2 regions of the Paenibacillus sp. FSL H3-0457 genome follow, and region 2 is predicted to be linked to the other one. Evidence: a T-box and tRNA genes for the amino acid it is inferred to sense, from the RefSeq annotation. Region 2 holds a T-box; the other holds one or more tRNA genes.
The links. The T-box of region 2 lies ahead of trpS (tryptophan--tRNA ligase). A T-box ahead of a tRNA ligase gene usually reads a tRNA of that ligase, here a tRNA-Trp.

Region 1: it has a tRNA-Trp gene. The T-box ahead of trpS (tryptophan--tRNA ligase) is inferred to sense a tRNA for this amino acid. The anticodon was not compared.

Annotation. Positions count from the first base shown of each region.
Region 1 covers NZ_CP150283.1:5,805,366-5,813,066, reverse strand. The annotation lists rRNA gene MHH25_RS25825 (23S ribosomal RNA) at 1-1,531, shown strand, start outside; tRNA gene MHH25_RS25820 (tRNA-Asn) at 1,598-1,673, shown strand; tRNA gene MHH25_RS25815 (tRNA-Ser) at 1,677-1,768, shown strand; tRNA gene MHH25_RS25810 (tRNA-Glu) at 1,778-1,849, shown strand; tRNA gene MHH25_RS25805 (tRNA-Val) at 1,917-1,992, shown strand; tRNA gene MHH25_RS25800 (tRNA-Met) at 2,010-2,083, shown strand; tRNA gene MHH25_RS25795 (tRNA-Asp) at 2,111-2,188, shown strand; tRNA gene MHH25_RS25790 (tRNA-Phe) at 2,284-2,359, shown strand; tRNA gene MHH25_RS25785 (tRNA-Thr) at 2,380-2,455, shown strand; tRNA gene MHH25_RS25780 (tRNA-Tyr) at 2,465-2,550, shown strand; tRNA gene MHH25_RS25775 (tRNA-Trp) at 2,557-2,630, shown strand; tRNA gene MHH25_RS25770 (tRNA-His) at 2,660-2,732, shown strand; tRNA gene MHH25_RS25765 (tRNA-Gln) at 2,755-2,829, shown strand; tRNA gene MHH25_RS25760 (tRNA-Gly) at 2,834-2,908, shown strand; tRNA gene MHH25_RS25755 (tRNA-Cys) at 2,915-2,988, shown strand; tRNA gene MHH25_RS25750 (tRNA-Leu) at 2,995-3,073, shown strand; gene MHH25_RS25745 (methyltransferase domain-containing protein) at 3,257-4,183, shown strand; gene MHH25_RS25740 (helix-turn-helix domain-containing protein) at 4,412-6,805, opposite strand; gene MHH25_RS25735 (hypothetical protein) at 7,362-7,670, shown strand.
Region 2 covers NZ_CP150283.1:5,700,952-5,708,652, forward strand. The annotation lists gene MHH25_RS25290 (toprim domain-containing protein) at 1-130, shown strand, start outside; gene MHH25_RS25295 (SCO family protein) at 203-814, opposite strand; gene MHH25_RS25300 (metal-dependent hydrolase) at 1,250-2,230, shown strand; gene MHH25_RS25305 (alpha/beta-type small acid-soluble spore protein) at 2,347-2,565, opposite strand; gene MHH25_RS25310 (hypothetical protein) at 2,686-2,886, shown strand; gene trpS (tryptophan--tRNA ligase) at 3,002-3,994, opposite strand; T-box leader at 4,069-4,337, opposite strand; partial or broken gene MHH25_RS25320 (aldose 1-epimerase) at 4,583-5,532, shown strand; gene MHH25_RS25325 (alpha/beta-type small acid-soluble spore protein) at 5,738-5,971, shown strand; gene MHH25_RS25330 (O-methyltransferase) at 6,057-6,467, opposite strand; gene MHH25_RS25335 (M3 family oligoendopeptidase) at 6,757-7,701, opposite strand, start outside.

The sequences.
Region 1 (7,701 bases), 100 kb from region 2:
TAAGGCGAGGCCGAAAGGCGTAGTCGAAGGACAACAGGTCGAAATTCCTGTACCACCGTAAGCCGTTATGAGCAATGGGGGGACGCAGTAGGGTAGTGACGCGGACTGATGGATGTCCGTCTAAGCAGTAAGGCTGATGTGTAGGCAAATCCGCACATTGTAAGGCTGAGCTGTGATGGGGAGCGAAAATTATAGTAGCGAAGGTCATGATCTCACACTGCCAAGAAAAGCCTCTAGCCAGGTGATGGTGCCCGTACCGCAAACCGACACAGGTAGGCGAGAAGAGTATTCTAAGGCGCGCGGAAGAACTCTCGTTAAGGAACTCGGCAAAATGACCCCGTAACTTCGGGAGAAGGGGTGCCCCGGTAGTGTGAATAGCACGAGGGGGCCGCAGTGAAAAGGCCCAAGCGACTGTTTAGCAAAAACACAGGTCTGTGCGAAGCCGTAAGGCGAAGTATACGGGCTGACGCCTGCCCGGTGCTGGAAGGTTAAGGGGAGTGGTTAGGAGCAATCCGAAGCTGTGAACCGAAGCCCCAGTAAACGGCGGCCGTAACTATAACGGTCCTAAGGTAGCGAAATTCCTTGTCAGGTAAATTCTGACCCGCACGAATGGCGTAACGACTTGGGCGCTGTCTCAACGAGAGATCCGGTGAAATTTTAATACCTGTGAAGATGCAGGTTACCCGCGACAAGACGGAAAGACCCCATGGAGCTTTACTGCAGCTTGATATTGAATTTGGGTACGATCTGTACAGGATAGGTGGGAGCCTTTGAAGCATGAGCGCCAGCTTGTGTGGAGGCAACGTTGGGATACCACCCTGATCGTATCTAGGTTCTAACCTGGTACCGTAATCCGGTGCGGGGACAGTGTCAGGTGGGCAGTTTGACTGGGGCGGTCGCCTCCTAAAGAGTAACGGAGGCGCCCAAAGGTTCCCTCAGAATGGTTGGAAATCATTCGAAGAGTGCAAAGGCATAAGGGAGCTTGACTGCGAGACCTACAAGTCGAGCAGGGACGAAAGTCGGGCTTAGTGATCCGGTGGTACCGCATGGAAGGGCCATCGCTCAACGGATAAAAGCTACCCTGGGGATAACAGGCTTATCTCCCCCAAGAGTCCACATCGACGGGGAGGTTTGGCACCTCGATGTCGGCTCATCGCATCCTGGGGCTGAAGTAGGTCCCAAGGGTTGGGCTGTTCGCCCATTAAAGCGGTACGCGAGCTGGGTTCAGAACGTCGTGAGACAGTTCGGTCCCTATCTGTCGTGGGCGTAGGAAATTTGAGAGGAGCTGTCCTTAGTACGAGAGGACCGGGATGGACGTACCGCTGGTGTACCAGTTGTTCCGCCAGGAGCACCGCTGGGTAGCTATGTACGGACGGGATAAACGCTGAAAGCATCTAAGCGTGAAGCCCCCCTCAAGATGAGATTTCCCAGTATGTAAGACCCCTTGAAGACGACGAGGTAGATAGGCTGGGGGTGGAAGTGCAGCAATGCATGGAGCTGACCAGTACTAATCGGTCGAGGGCTTATCCAATAGCAAGTTGTAATTCGCGTGTTTCGTTTCGAATCTAGTTTTCAGAGAACGATCTCTGAAGCATATTCCCTGATAGCTCAGTTGGTAGAGCACTCGACTGTTAATCGAGTTGTCACAGGTTCGAGCCCTGTTCGGGGAGCCATATGGAGAGGTGTCCGAGCTGGCCGAAGGAGCACGATTGGAAATCGTGTAGGCGTCACAAGCGTCTCGAGGGTTCGAATCCCTCTCTCTCCGCCATAATATTAAGGCCCGTTGGTCAAGGGGTTAAGACACCTCCCTTTCACGGAGGTAACAGGGGTTCGAATCCCCTACGGGTCATAATAACTTCAAAAAAAGAAGTTGATTTTTACAACAAGATTATGGTATGATCATAAATGTGTTGTTCGGAGGCTTAGCTCAGCTGGGAGAGCATCTGCCTTACAAGCAGAGGGTCGGGGGTTCGATCCCCTCAGCCTCCACCATATAAACTTTATAACGACGCGGGGTGGAGCAGCCCGGTAGCTCGTCGGGCTCATAACCCGAAGGCCGCAGGTTCAAATCCTGCCCCCGCAATTATACTTTCCTTTGAGAAAGTGATCTGGAACCGTGGTGTAGTTGGCCTAACATGCCTGCCTGTCACGCAGGAGATCGCGGGTTCGAATCCCGTCGGTTCCGCCATTTAATCTTTACATGAGGCAAACTGTTCACTACATCTGCTGTATGGCACTGATGCCCTATATAAAGTGTAAGGAATTAAGATTAGACTTTATTATGGCTCGGTAGCTCAGTCGGTAGAGCAGAGGACTGAAAATCCTCGTGTCGGCGGTTCGATTCCGTCCCGAGCCACCATTTTTAAAATAATTTAATATGCCGGTGTAGCTCAACTGGTAGAGCAACTGACTTGTAATCAGTAGGTTGGGGGTTCAAGTCCTCTCGCCGGCACCATGTAATCCTGGAGGATTAGCGAAGTGGCCAAACGCATCAGACTGTAAATCTGCTCCCGTACGGGTTCGGTGGTTCGAATCCATCATCCTCCACCAGTTTTTAGGGGCATAGTTTAAAGGTAGAACAACGGTCTCCAAAACCGTTGGTGTGGGTTCAATTCCTGCTGCCCCTGCCAATTAAATTTTTAGAAAATAACCTTTTATGGCGGTCGTGGCGAAGTGGTTAACGCACCGGTTTGTGGATCCGGCATTCGGGGGTTCAATTCCCCTCGATCGCCCCTTTGTTTTTTCATTTTTTATTGGGGATTAGCCAAGCGGTAAGGCAACGGACTTTGACTCCGTCATGCATAGGTTCAAATCCTATATCCCCAGCCATTATGCGGACGTGGCTCAGCGGTAGAGCATCGCCTTGCCAAGGCGAGGGTCGCGGGTTCGATTCCCGTCGTCCGCTCCAAAATATGGCGCCATAGCCAAGTGGTAAGGCACAGCTCTGCAAAAGCTTTATCCCCAGTTCGAATCTGGGTGGCGCCTCCAGCATATGCCGGCGTGGCGGAATGGCAGACGCGCTCGACTCAAAATCGAGTGGGAAACCGTGGAGGTTCGAGTCCTCTCGCCGGTATATTGAATAGCCCTACATGTTGCTTATGCAATGTGTAGGGCTATTTTTATTTTATATGAAACGATTTATGTGCAGTAAGAAAATCTAGAGTAAGAGAAGATGGACGTTAATAAAGATTGACGTATGATTATATTGAGTATATTGTAGATAAGTAAAGTCTTTAATATGGAGGAGTGAAGTAGAGTGACTAATGGAAAAAATGTATCGGATACCGATCTGTTATTTGATCTTTCTGTATGGGAAGAGGCATGGAAGAATCGTCCGAGAAGTTCAAAATATAAGAAGAAAAGCGTCCCCTCTAATATAGAAGAAGCTTTTGAGCGATGGGCCAGGGATTATCATGCACAGTCGTTCACTGAAGAAGGAAAGCAGCGTTCTGAACGCATTATGGGCTGGATTGAAAACCAGGGTGTGGAATTCGCAGGGTTATCCATTTTGGACATTGGAGCAGCCTCAGGCATATTTACCATTCCTTTTGCGGAAAAGGGGGCAAGTGTGACCGCAGTTGAGCCTTCTGAGTTGCTTGTCTCCCTTATGAAAGAGACGATACCTCCAGCTCTGGAATCCAAAATCGAAATCGTAAACGAACGATATGAAGAAATCTCCATTAAGGATAAAGGCTGGGAGAAGAAATATGACTTTGCATTTGCATCCATGTGTCCGGCGATGTCGGATTGGGAAACGATTGAGCAGGCGATCAATTGTGCCCGGAAGTATGTGTATATAAGTACTATGGCGGGACAGAAGGAACACACACTAATGGATGAACTTAAGGATGTACTGGGGGTAACTTCTTCATACAAGGCCGGTGATATGGGGTATATCCAACAGTTGCTGTATTTGAAGGGTTATTCTTATACGATGATCATTACGAGAGAAGTTAACTCATTTGAAGTACCGGTGGAAGAGATTATCGAGAAGCTACCAGAATGGCTTAATACGTATGAGTTACCATCGGATGAAGATTCCCTCAGATTGGCTGAGGATTACATTAACGATACGTACAAGGATAGTACGGTGACCTTCTCACGTGGAGGAAGATTTGGTAAAATTCTAATCCAACTTGAACAGCCCAATATGAAAACAGTTCGCACTAAGGATAAGCGATAAATCGCATAAGCGTGGCAAGTGTACTAATAATCAGGAATTGAGACGGACAATGTAGTCTAACCTCTAAGATGACACTAGGAAGCATCATACTGCAAAACAAGAAGATACACGTGTCAAACATATGAAGTTAAGATTGCAGAAGTAAAGTTGTAAGTGAAGGGAGCAGGTTATGTGCTCCCTCTTTTTTGAAGCCACTAATTCATCGACCGCTTTGAACCAGACCCTCGTTTATTTAGAGATGTTCGACACTTCTGCTTTCTGCTTACGCTCCCGATACTGGCCGGGGGTGATTCCTTCCCATTTACGGAATGATCGGATAAAGTTTTGCGGATTATTGTACCGAAGTCGTGCTGCGATATCTTTAACGGTTAGATCACTTTCGTCCAGCCATTTTTTAGCGATGTTAAATCGGTACTTGGTCAGATATTCACTAAATGCACAGCCTGTCTCTTTGCGGAAAACACTACTTAAGTAGTTGGCATTGTAGTGAAGCTTCAAGGCACATTCCTCAAGCGTCAGATCCTTATCATAATCTTGATGAATCATGGCAATCATTTTCTCAGATATATGCTGATACTGGGCATATTGTCTCGCTTTAAAAACCTGAATGACGGGCAAGATGACTTGATATTTAAACCAATCCTCAACTTCAGCAGCGTACTGCAAACTATGAAGTTCATGAAACATCGAGCCACGACCTTGGGAGATCTGTCCGAGTCGTATGCCGGATTCCTGAGTCATTTGCAAAATATGCGTGAGCAGCCTCGTAAGAGCCACCTCATACTCCTCGGGTGTAACCTCCATACCAAAGATTACTTCAAGCAGTTGTTTCAGAAGAGCAGAGGCCTGGACTTCATCCGCACTTTGAATAGCTTGGATCAACGAATATTCCAATGATTCCGGGTAGGTCATGGACCAAGTGGGAGTGTGATGATCTATGTTCTCATATTGAAAAATAATGCCTGTTCCCAGCTTCATCCGATGCCTCAGTGCTTCCAAGGCTTCTGTGTAAGCTTGAGGGATGTGATGTAGAGAGCTGTGCGACTGGCTGAATCCTATACTGACTTGAAGAGCCAGAATCTTATCCATCTGTTGTTGTAACTGGTCTGTTAATACATATAGCTGCTGTGAAAAAATAAACTGATCCTGTTCCACGGTGCCAATCACCGTGACTACTGTATGTTCCAGCACAATGGGAAGCAATTGTTGGTTATGCACAACGGTTTCCTCCAATATATTTTGAATAGCGAATAATAAGAGGTCACGATCACTAGCTCTATATTTTGTATGATTAACAAGATCGGCCTGTAGTGTAATAACAGCAATTTGTTGCCATTCCCGAACCTGATGCGTGTAGCCATATTCACTCAGGGTGTCAGGAAGAGTATGAACAGGGATCTTACCCTGGAACAGATTCATCATAAAATGATTGCGAATCTGCAATAGATGCACATTAAGTGTGTTCTCTAATTGGGAGCGAGAGGCAGATAATTGTGAGACCCCTGCTCTGATCTGTTCGAACTCATCAGAAAATGGTGGTGATTGCTGAGCTAATGTGTTTCCTTCTTTGGACAGATGGTTGTCACCAAGTTGGGTTAAAAGTTTACGAATCGGGACATGCATTCGCTTGGAGCCGAGCCAGGCGAGTAATAATGAAAGTAAAAGTAAGAAGATACTGATATACAAGGTGTGCAATCCGATATCGATATATTCTTGTGTCAGAATATTCGTAGGTGAGATTAGAACATAAGTCCATCCTTTTAAGGTAGAAGGGCTATACGTTAGAGAATAATGTGTATCGGCGATCTTAACTTCCCGTTTTTCAAAGCCTGTTGAAAATGTGATGGGTGATAGTTTGGTTATGTTGGCTTCCGTATCCCGATCCTGTAATCCAATGGCAGACAACGGTTGTCCAATGTATACAGGATCGGGATGGACCAAGATACGTTGTTCCCGATTCAAAATGATCAGTCCTGAGGCAGCATTGCCTATGGAGGCTTCTCCTAGTGTGTTTTGCAAAGAACAGGCAGGGATTCCGGCAATCAGGGCAGCATCGGAAGACGTATTCAGATTCGGAATAGATCTCGCAAGGGCAATATGATAAATACAGCCTGTACCGGGTGAACGCTCATCATTGCTGAACACCGATGAAGGGGAGAGCTGCCATCCAGAAGTTAACGTATCCGATATCAATTCTTTCATGGGAAGAGCCAGTGGAAAATCCGTATTACGATATAATCCGGCATGATCAATAAGCCAATTCTGAGATTGATTCACCAGAGTAATATCCAGCAAAGGTTCCCATGACCTCATATTCTGAAATTCGCTCTGTAGCTTGTCGGCAAGCAAAGGCCCTTTCCCCTCTAGTGAAGAAGAAGCAGACAGGGAGCGAAGGGTTACTGGAGAGCGAACGGCCTGATCAAGCATATAACTAACTGTAGCGAGTTTGTGTTCTACGTTGGATTGCATTTGTTCCAGCAACTGTCTGTTAGCCTGCGTACGATGCAGCTCTGTTTGGTTTGATGAATAGATAAATGCGGCAATTCCCGTTAACAAAATGGGCAGGGTGCTTAACAGGATTCCGAAGATGATCATTTTATGGAGATAGCTGATTGGTCGCACAGTTTCAGTTCCACCCCTGACATTAGAAATAGTAACACTTTCTATTTTAGTAAACGCTTACATATAGAACAATCTAAATTTTGTTTATGTGGATAAATAAGTAATTTAACAAAAGTGTATAGAAGTAGAGATAAGGGATTGCTGATAGATGATTTTGCAGAAAAGGTTAGAGAAATGGCTTGGACTGACTATCCAATACGGAATCATGAGAAACGAAATTGCAGTGTGAACGTAAATAGAGACATGGACAACATTCTCTCTACAGGTCGACATCTGCTAAAGGGTAGCCTGAATACGGGTAATAGAAGGTATCTGGAGTGCTATTCAGCTTAGGTGGAACGTTGGTCTTATATAGGGACAGACAAAGGTCCAACTAGATCCCCGACCTGAGTCTAGGATGAAAAACCGTCCACGGTCTGTTTTGAAAAGTCGCGGAATCCCCTAGAATAAGGACATAAGGTTAAACAAGAAACACGGAAACAAAAAACAAGAAACAAACGAACAAATGACTCAACACATTAAAAGGAACGAATGGAAAGGGCGGTGAACAACAATTATGAGATTGAATAAGGGAAATGGCTGGGCGATTGTATTGATTGCGCTGGGTGCACTACTCCTCTTCGGAAAGTTAACTCCACTTCTTGGACACTTAATGGGTTATCTGATTCCGGTCCTGATGATTGCACTGGGATACTACGGAGTTAAACGAGGGAATGTGATGCTTGGCTGGATTGTTCTCATCATCGGTATCATCTCACTGATGGGTAAACTAGCATGGTTGATCGGACCGATCATCGCGATCGGGTTAATCATCTTTGGTATCTCAATGCTAAGCAATAACCGCAGTCATCGTGGACGGTACTAAGCTTTCACGATTATGAAAAGGAGGGACAGAA
Region 2 (7,701 bases):
TGCAGTACAGATGTATACACGACGAGGATATGCGGGTGTGGAAGGAACACCTGATGAGTATATCATTGCCCAGCTGGAGAAAGCCGGGTTAGAGACATACATCCAATACCCTGAACATCCTTCCTATTAAAATGAAATACCAAAAGGCTGCCTTTGGGTTGATATCCAACCAGAAGGCAGCCTTTACAATATGAGTATCATGTTATTCGTTGATCAGATTGCGAATATCCTCGGCAATGACAGCTGGCACAACGTCCTCTGTATTAAATGCGTTATATACCTTGCGCAGCTGGTTGTTCTCATCCACCAATCCAATCATATTCATATGGGCAAAATCGTCCTTACTCTCCCCATCGATCAGGATCTGAAATGATTCCCTGGCCAACTGTTTGGTTTTGTCCATATCCCCTCGCAAGAAGTACCATCCGGAATAATCCGCGTGGAAGCGGTCCGCAAACGTCTTAATCTTCTCTCTTGTATCGACTTTCGGGTCGAATGAAATAGATACAAATGAGACATCTTTACCAAAGGTATCGTCCTCTTTCAACAGATCCTGCACCTGGGATAACGTAAAGGTCGTAATAGGGCAGACATCCGGACAACTGGTGAAATAAAAGTAGAACAAGCGGACTTTCCCTTGCGTATCCTCCAGCGATACTGTACTGCCATCTACATTTTCCATGGAAAAGGATTGGATTTCACGAATCTCGGGTAATTTTTCCTTACTGGCAAATACGGTGCCCCACATCAGATACACAGCCATAATCAGTGCGAGCCCGAGCAGCATCCATGTCCATTTATACTTTTTCAGCATCTTCCTCGTCCCTTCTGTATTTCCTCTTATGAATACGCATACATATGTGAATCCAAAATCACGTTTGTTTCGCTTTATCCATCTACTGTGACATATGTATTCAAAGAAACCTACTTTTTATAAGATTCTATATTATTGTAACGGTTTAAAGGAACAATGCCCATAAATTATTTTAGCATTGTATATCATTCGAATAGTATCGTACGTTCTCTGGCGATTTTCTCACTGTATCCGATATAAAGTTTATCATAGGAAATGCCAAAATAGTTTGACAAACTACGTACATTTATTGGGTATGGAACAGAAAATTGTAATAAATTTGAAATTAGGGATGTTTTGCATCCTGACAAACGGATATTATACACTATATATGGGTATCACCTAGATAGAGAAGTAATATGCCTTAGAACGATATACCAAACAAAGGAGACGTTTATGGATACCTCTACACATTTTGTCATGGGGATTGGTCTAGCTGGTCTGGCTTATGTCGATCCTGTCGTCGCGGCGAGTCCCATGCTTGCAGCTGCGGTAATGGTTGGCACGATCGCCGGTTCCCAGGCCCCTGACATCGATACTGCGTTGCGTCTCAAAAGCAATTCGCTTTACATTCGTAATCATCGGGGCTTGTCACACTCTCTGCCATTTCTCCTGTTATGGGTTTTGCTCATCACCGGCGTCATTGCACTGATATTCCCTGGTGTCCCTATTGGACACGTTGCCACCTGGACCGCTGTGGCAGTAGGCTTTCACGTATTCACCGATCTGTTCAACACCTATGGAACCCAAGCCGCTCGGCCTTTTACGGAACGCTGGATCGCCTGGAACATCATTCATATTTTTGATCCGTTTCTATTCACTACACATGTCATAGCTATCCTGTTATGGGCCTTTGATCTGATCGCCCCTGCACCACTCTTCGTTACGTTGTATAGTTTGACCGGTTTATATTATATATGGCGAACGATTGCTCGTGCACAAACGGTCAGAAAAGTCAGACGTCTCGACAACAGCCCAGAGCAGGCAAGATACATCGTCATTCCAACGATATCCTGGAACCGCTGGCATGTGGTCAAACGAGTTGAGGACGGCAGTTATGTGATCGGTAAAATGGATGGTTCTAATCTGGTATGGAGTCTGCACGCTTCGTCTTCTACTCATGCGGCCGTTGCTGCTTCACGCAAATCACCGGAAGTCAGTGCCTTCCTCTATTTCACCTCCTATGCGGTGGCAGAGGTTGAAGAACTGCCTGCCGGTTACAAGGTCCGTTGGGCAGATGTACGTTATCGACACCGGAAACAATATCCATTTGTCGCTGTGATTGTGATGGATCGGAATTTTGAAACTATTGATACGTATGTAGGCTGGTTAAGCGATGAGAAAATGGATAAAAAACTTTTATCTGCACGCCCTTGACGAAGTGAGCATGGCAAGGCACAATCAGACATAGGAACTGATACGCGAGAAAGCCCGGAGCGTTTCCGCTCCGGGCTTTCCGTTTATCCTGTTTTGTTGCTGTTGGTTAAAATAAATTATTTGCCAGACCCAGCCAGAGACTGCTCAGCGATTTGTACCAGACGTTTGGTGATATATCCACCCAAAGATCCTGTTTCACGGGAAGTGTAGTTACCATAGTAACCGTCTTGTGGGATAGTTACACCCAGTTCCTGTGCAGCCTCGATTTTCAATTGTTGCAGTGCTGAATTTGCCTGAGGTACCACCAAGTTGTTAGAACGAGATCCTTGAGCCATATTTATAATCTCCCTTCAATCTGTGTCTGTAATGTAATTGCAAGCTTGCAAGATTATTATGGCTCGTAGGCTACAGGTTATACGGAGTTTTACTAAATTTGTAGATGGAGGTTTTTCCCAATGAGTAAAGGCTTGTCTTTATGGTTCGCATTCTCTTCGATTATCTTGTTAACGGTTTCAGCAATTATGATCTCCTACTCCGGTTGGTTTGCTGCACTACTGTTTGTCCTGTCCATTGCCAACATTGGCTGGGGATTTGTGATTCGCGCCAAAAAAGAACGTCAGGAAGTTCGCTCGGCTGCTTCAGAGCCCACTTCTTGAGCAGGTCATTTGATAGTTCAATAATGAACGCATGAATAAAGAGGAGTCCTTCAATAGGGCTCCTCTTTATTTGTGTTAACTATTCATTGCATGAAATGAAGATCTTTGTTCACGACTACTGTTTACGTCTCGGAACAAATCCCATACGTTCTTTCACTGCATCCAACGTTTGAGCAGCAACTTCTTCTGCACGACGGGCTGACGTATCCAGAACATCCGCCAATTCGCCAGACTCACGAATCTCATTATATCGTTGTTGCAGCGGTTCAATCACAGATACAACCACTTCAGCCAGTTCCTTTTTGAACGGACCATACATCTTGCCTTCATAACGCTCAGCTACTTCCTTAAGTGTTATACCTGCACATTCAGCATAAATACTCATCAGATTGCTGACTTCCGGTTTGTTTGCCGGATCATATACGACTTCACGTCCCGAATCTGTAGTGGCACGGCTGATTTTTTTGCGAATCACATCCGGCGGATCCAGCAGGGCAATATAGCTGCCAGCGTTAGGGTTACTTTTGCTCATTTTCGAAGAGGCATCATCAAGTGACATTACCCGTGCACCCACCTGCGGAATATACGGATCTGGAATGGTGAAGTACTCCCCATAACGGTGGTTAAAACGTCCTGCCAGATCACGTGTCAGTTCCAGATGCTGCTTCTGGTCCTCACCTACTGGTACAAGGTCAGCATTGTATAACAAAATATCAGCCGCCATTAATGATGGATACACAAACAGTCCGGCACCAACGGAATCTTTACCGGATGATTTATCCTTAAACTGAGTCATGCGTTCAAGCTCACCCATGGAGGTCAGCGTTGTCATCAACCAGCCCAATTCCGCGTGCTGCGGTACATGGGATTGCAGAAATACGTTAGATTTCGACGGATCAATACCTGCTGCAATAAACAGTGCGGCTACCGCTTCAGACTGTTCACGCAATGCTGCTGGCTCCTGAGCCACGGTGATGGCGTGAAGATCAACCACCATGAAATGACATTGATAGTCATGCTGGAGTTTTACAAAATTTTTGATTGCACCAATATAGTTGCCCAATGTGAGCTTACCGCTTGGCTGAATACCTGAAAGTACTGTTTTCATTACACATAACGCCTCCCTGATTGTATATAAAAAACTCCTGCCATTCTCTGCGAACGCAAAAAGGCCCCACATCCGCAAGGGACGTGAGACCGTGGTGCCACCCTTATTCGCTTTTCTTCGATTGCTCCTGACCCTGAAATCAAGTCAAGCTGAAGAAATGCCTTCATTGTTCCGTAACGTGGATTATACGGCAGACTCTAGTGGGGCAAGCCCATCTCTGGCTTAACCTGTTCAAACCTACACTCAAGGGTCCATTCGGTAAAGAGCTCACACCGGTTCACATCAACCACCGGCTTTCTGGAGAGGATTCTCTTGGCCTACTTATCCCTGTCATCGATTTCATGTCATTTAATTCTAATAAATGCTTTCAGAGTTCCATCTTAATGCGCACAGGCGTGAATGTCAAAATGAGTTGAACTTTTTTACCCGAGACATCAAAATCTGTTATGATGGAATTGCTTATCCTGTTGCCTGCTTCACACGAAATAGCGCAGGAAATAGCTGGCATGTACACAACGACACGCCTGCAGCAGTAGCTTCATCACAACTGCTTGCAGACAGATTTCAAGTGGGAAAAGGAGCATCGATATGAAACAAGTGACCAAAGGCCAATGGAATGGTTACGACACGTATATCCTACATAGCCGTGAATTGGAAATAATATTATTTCTATTCGCGATTTAGTGCAGGACAGAGATGTCGTCCGCCGTCCGGATGAAGACGATCTTGCCTTTTATCTGCAGAAGCCGTACCATTTTGGCGTTCCTCTCCTGATTCCACCAGGGCGCATTCATCGTGGACAATTCGAATATGAAGGCGTTCGTTACCAGTTTGATCAGAACACGGCGAATGACAACCATATTCACGGTCTCCACCGTACCCAATCCTGGTGTGTCAGTGACATTGAGGAAGATGAAGACGGCTGTGCAATTACGACTGAATTACTGACCGAAAATGAAGAGCATTGGATGGCCCAATTCCCGATTCCCCTAAAACTTGAGATGACGTTCAGTCTGCAAAACGCTGTATTTAGCCAGCGTCTGCGAGTCACCAATCTGAGCTCAACACCTGCTCCTTTTGGGATGGGATATCATACATGGTTTTTGTTAGACGGCAAACCTGCCGACTGGACACTGCAACTGCCTGTTTCCGGAATATACGGACAGAATGAAGAACAACTACCGACAGGTGAACTGGAATCCCTGGGTGAATGGTCTGCTCTGAACGAAGGCATCAATTTGCAGGGACGTAACTGGGATACCCTGTTGAAAGCTACCGAAGGTGAACCGGCTACGGCTTACTTACGCAGGCAAGATGGGTATACATTGAAATATTCAGCAGATGAAACATTTTTCAAACATTGGGTTCTCTTCACCAAAGGTGAATCCGATCAGTTCTTGTGCATTGAACCGTACACTTGGCTCCCGGATGCACCTAATTTGGCTTTATCGGATGAACAAACCGGGTTGATTCGCTTGGAACCGGAACAGCCTGTTGAGTTATTTACACGTATTGAGGTTATACCTCCTACAGACTAAGCGAGCTGATCATGCTCTACTTTGCTTTTACGCATATCACCCTATATTTTGATATCCAAATACAACTTGCCGACCCGCATTGGGTCGGCTTTTTTATGTGTCCTGTGCACTGATATTTATCCATATTTTCCCTTACGCCATATCATGTATATTTCCGTATTCTCTAACCATACTAACATCACCAACCCATAAGGAGGTGACACATATGTACGGAAGTCAAAACCAAGGTAGCGGTAGCCGCTCCAACAACCTGGTCGTTCCCCAAGCAACAGCAGCATTGCAACAATTGAAAATTGAAGCTGCTCAAGAGCTGGGTGTAACTATTCCACAAGATGGTTACTACGGTAACTATACTTCCCGTGAGACAGGTTCTCTGGGTGGATACATCACTAAACGTCTGGTGCAAATCGCTGAGCAGCAATTATCGGGTCGTTCGTAAGCTCGTAATTATTGCTTGAGCCTAAGCAGAATCCAAAAGTAAAAGCGGCCTTCTTCAGAAGTGCCGCTTTCTCTTGTGCAACTAATTAGGAGGTCGACTCCATATCTGAATCCTTGTATGTATTGGTTCTAGGGTAACGAATCATCAGGCTCGCCATATTGTAATTAGACTCCATCGTTGCATCTACCAACATCATACCTTGTCTTACTGTGAAGTCGTACGATATTTCGCCATGCGTCCAATTACGTTTGAATTTCAACGTCTCCAGTGCCATTGCCCGGAAAGAAGTTCTCTGGGTTTCGTTTAGCCCCCCTTCCTCCATATCCATCTGCCCATCTCGTCCAGCTATCGGATTATGTCGAATACCGAATTTCCCAATTACGTTGTTTCGTATTTGCACAAAAACTACCCCTGAATCTAACCCTGACAACTCATGATCAAGTTCTTTGAATACCAGATCCAACTGTCTCGCTAATGAAAGCTCATCAATTTTCATATTAACACTCTCCTTATATGCTTATAGTCCTATACATCAAGGACTTACGACTCATTATATGACATCATATGTGCTCATTCAACAAAGAACGGAAAAGTTGGGTATTTCTAACTATGATTTGCACAATTAATTGCCATTCCGATCCCTTAAACTGAGCTTTTTCAATTAATTACGACAAAATCTTCGATAATCAAAAATGAGGATTCTGTACAAAAAAAAGGCTGCAATCCTGTGTCTGTTAACACGGATTTGCAGCCTTTTCATATATATTCAACCTATTCTATTCAACTTATTTTTCGGTTGCTGTCATCTGCAGAAACTGCTCAATATCGGCAATAACCAAGTCCGCAGCATTTTGCCAGAATTCCGGTTGTGTCAGGTCCGTACCCAGATGTTTCTGAGCAAGTTCTTCGACCGTCATACGCCCTGTATCCCGCAACAAATCATCATATTTATCTGCAAATGCTGTACCTTCCTGCTGCGCTCTTGCATAGATTCCCGCACTGAACATATAACCGAACGTGTATGGGAAATTATAGAATGGCACACCTGTCAGATAGAAATGCAGTTTGGATGCCCAGAAATGAGGATGATCTGATGCAAGCACACCGCAGAACGCTTCCTGCTGCGCCTCCACCATTAATTTGGATAATTCATCCGCGTTGACCAAGCCTTTTTTGCGTTGTTCGTAGAAACGATTCTCAAACAGGAACCGGGCATGGATGTTCATAAAGAAAGCCACACTTCGCTGTATCTTGTCTTCCAGCAAAGCCAGCTTCTCTTGCTCATCTGTTGCCGCCTGCACCAGGGCATCTGCTACAATCAGTTCAGCAAATGTGGACGCTGTCTCAGCCACATTCATCGCATAACGTTGATTCAATGCAGGCAACTCTTCCATAATGTGTTGATGATATCCATGCCCAAGTTCATGCGCAAGAGTCGACACATTAGATGGTGTCCCGGAGAAGGTCATGAAAATCCGGGTTGCTTTGCTAAGTGGCAAAGACGTACAGAATCCGCCTGGACGTTTGCCAGGACGGTCTTCTGCTTCGATCCAGCGTTTCTCAAAAGCCATCTCTGCAAACGTGGAAAGTTTAGGACTGAACTTGGCAAACTGTTCAACAATATTGATGGCTGCCTCATCGTAAGTGATTTTGCCACTTGATTTACCTACAGGTGCATCTACGTCGCTCCAGCTGAGCTTGTCTACCCCCAGCAGTTCTGCCTTGCGCTC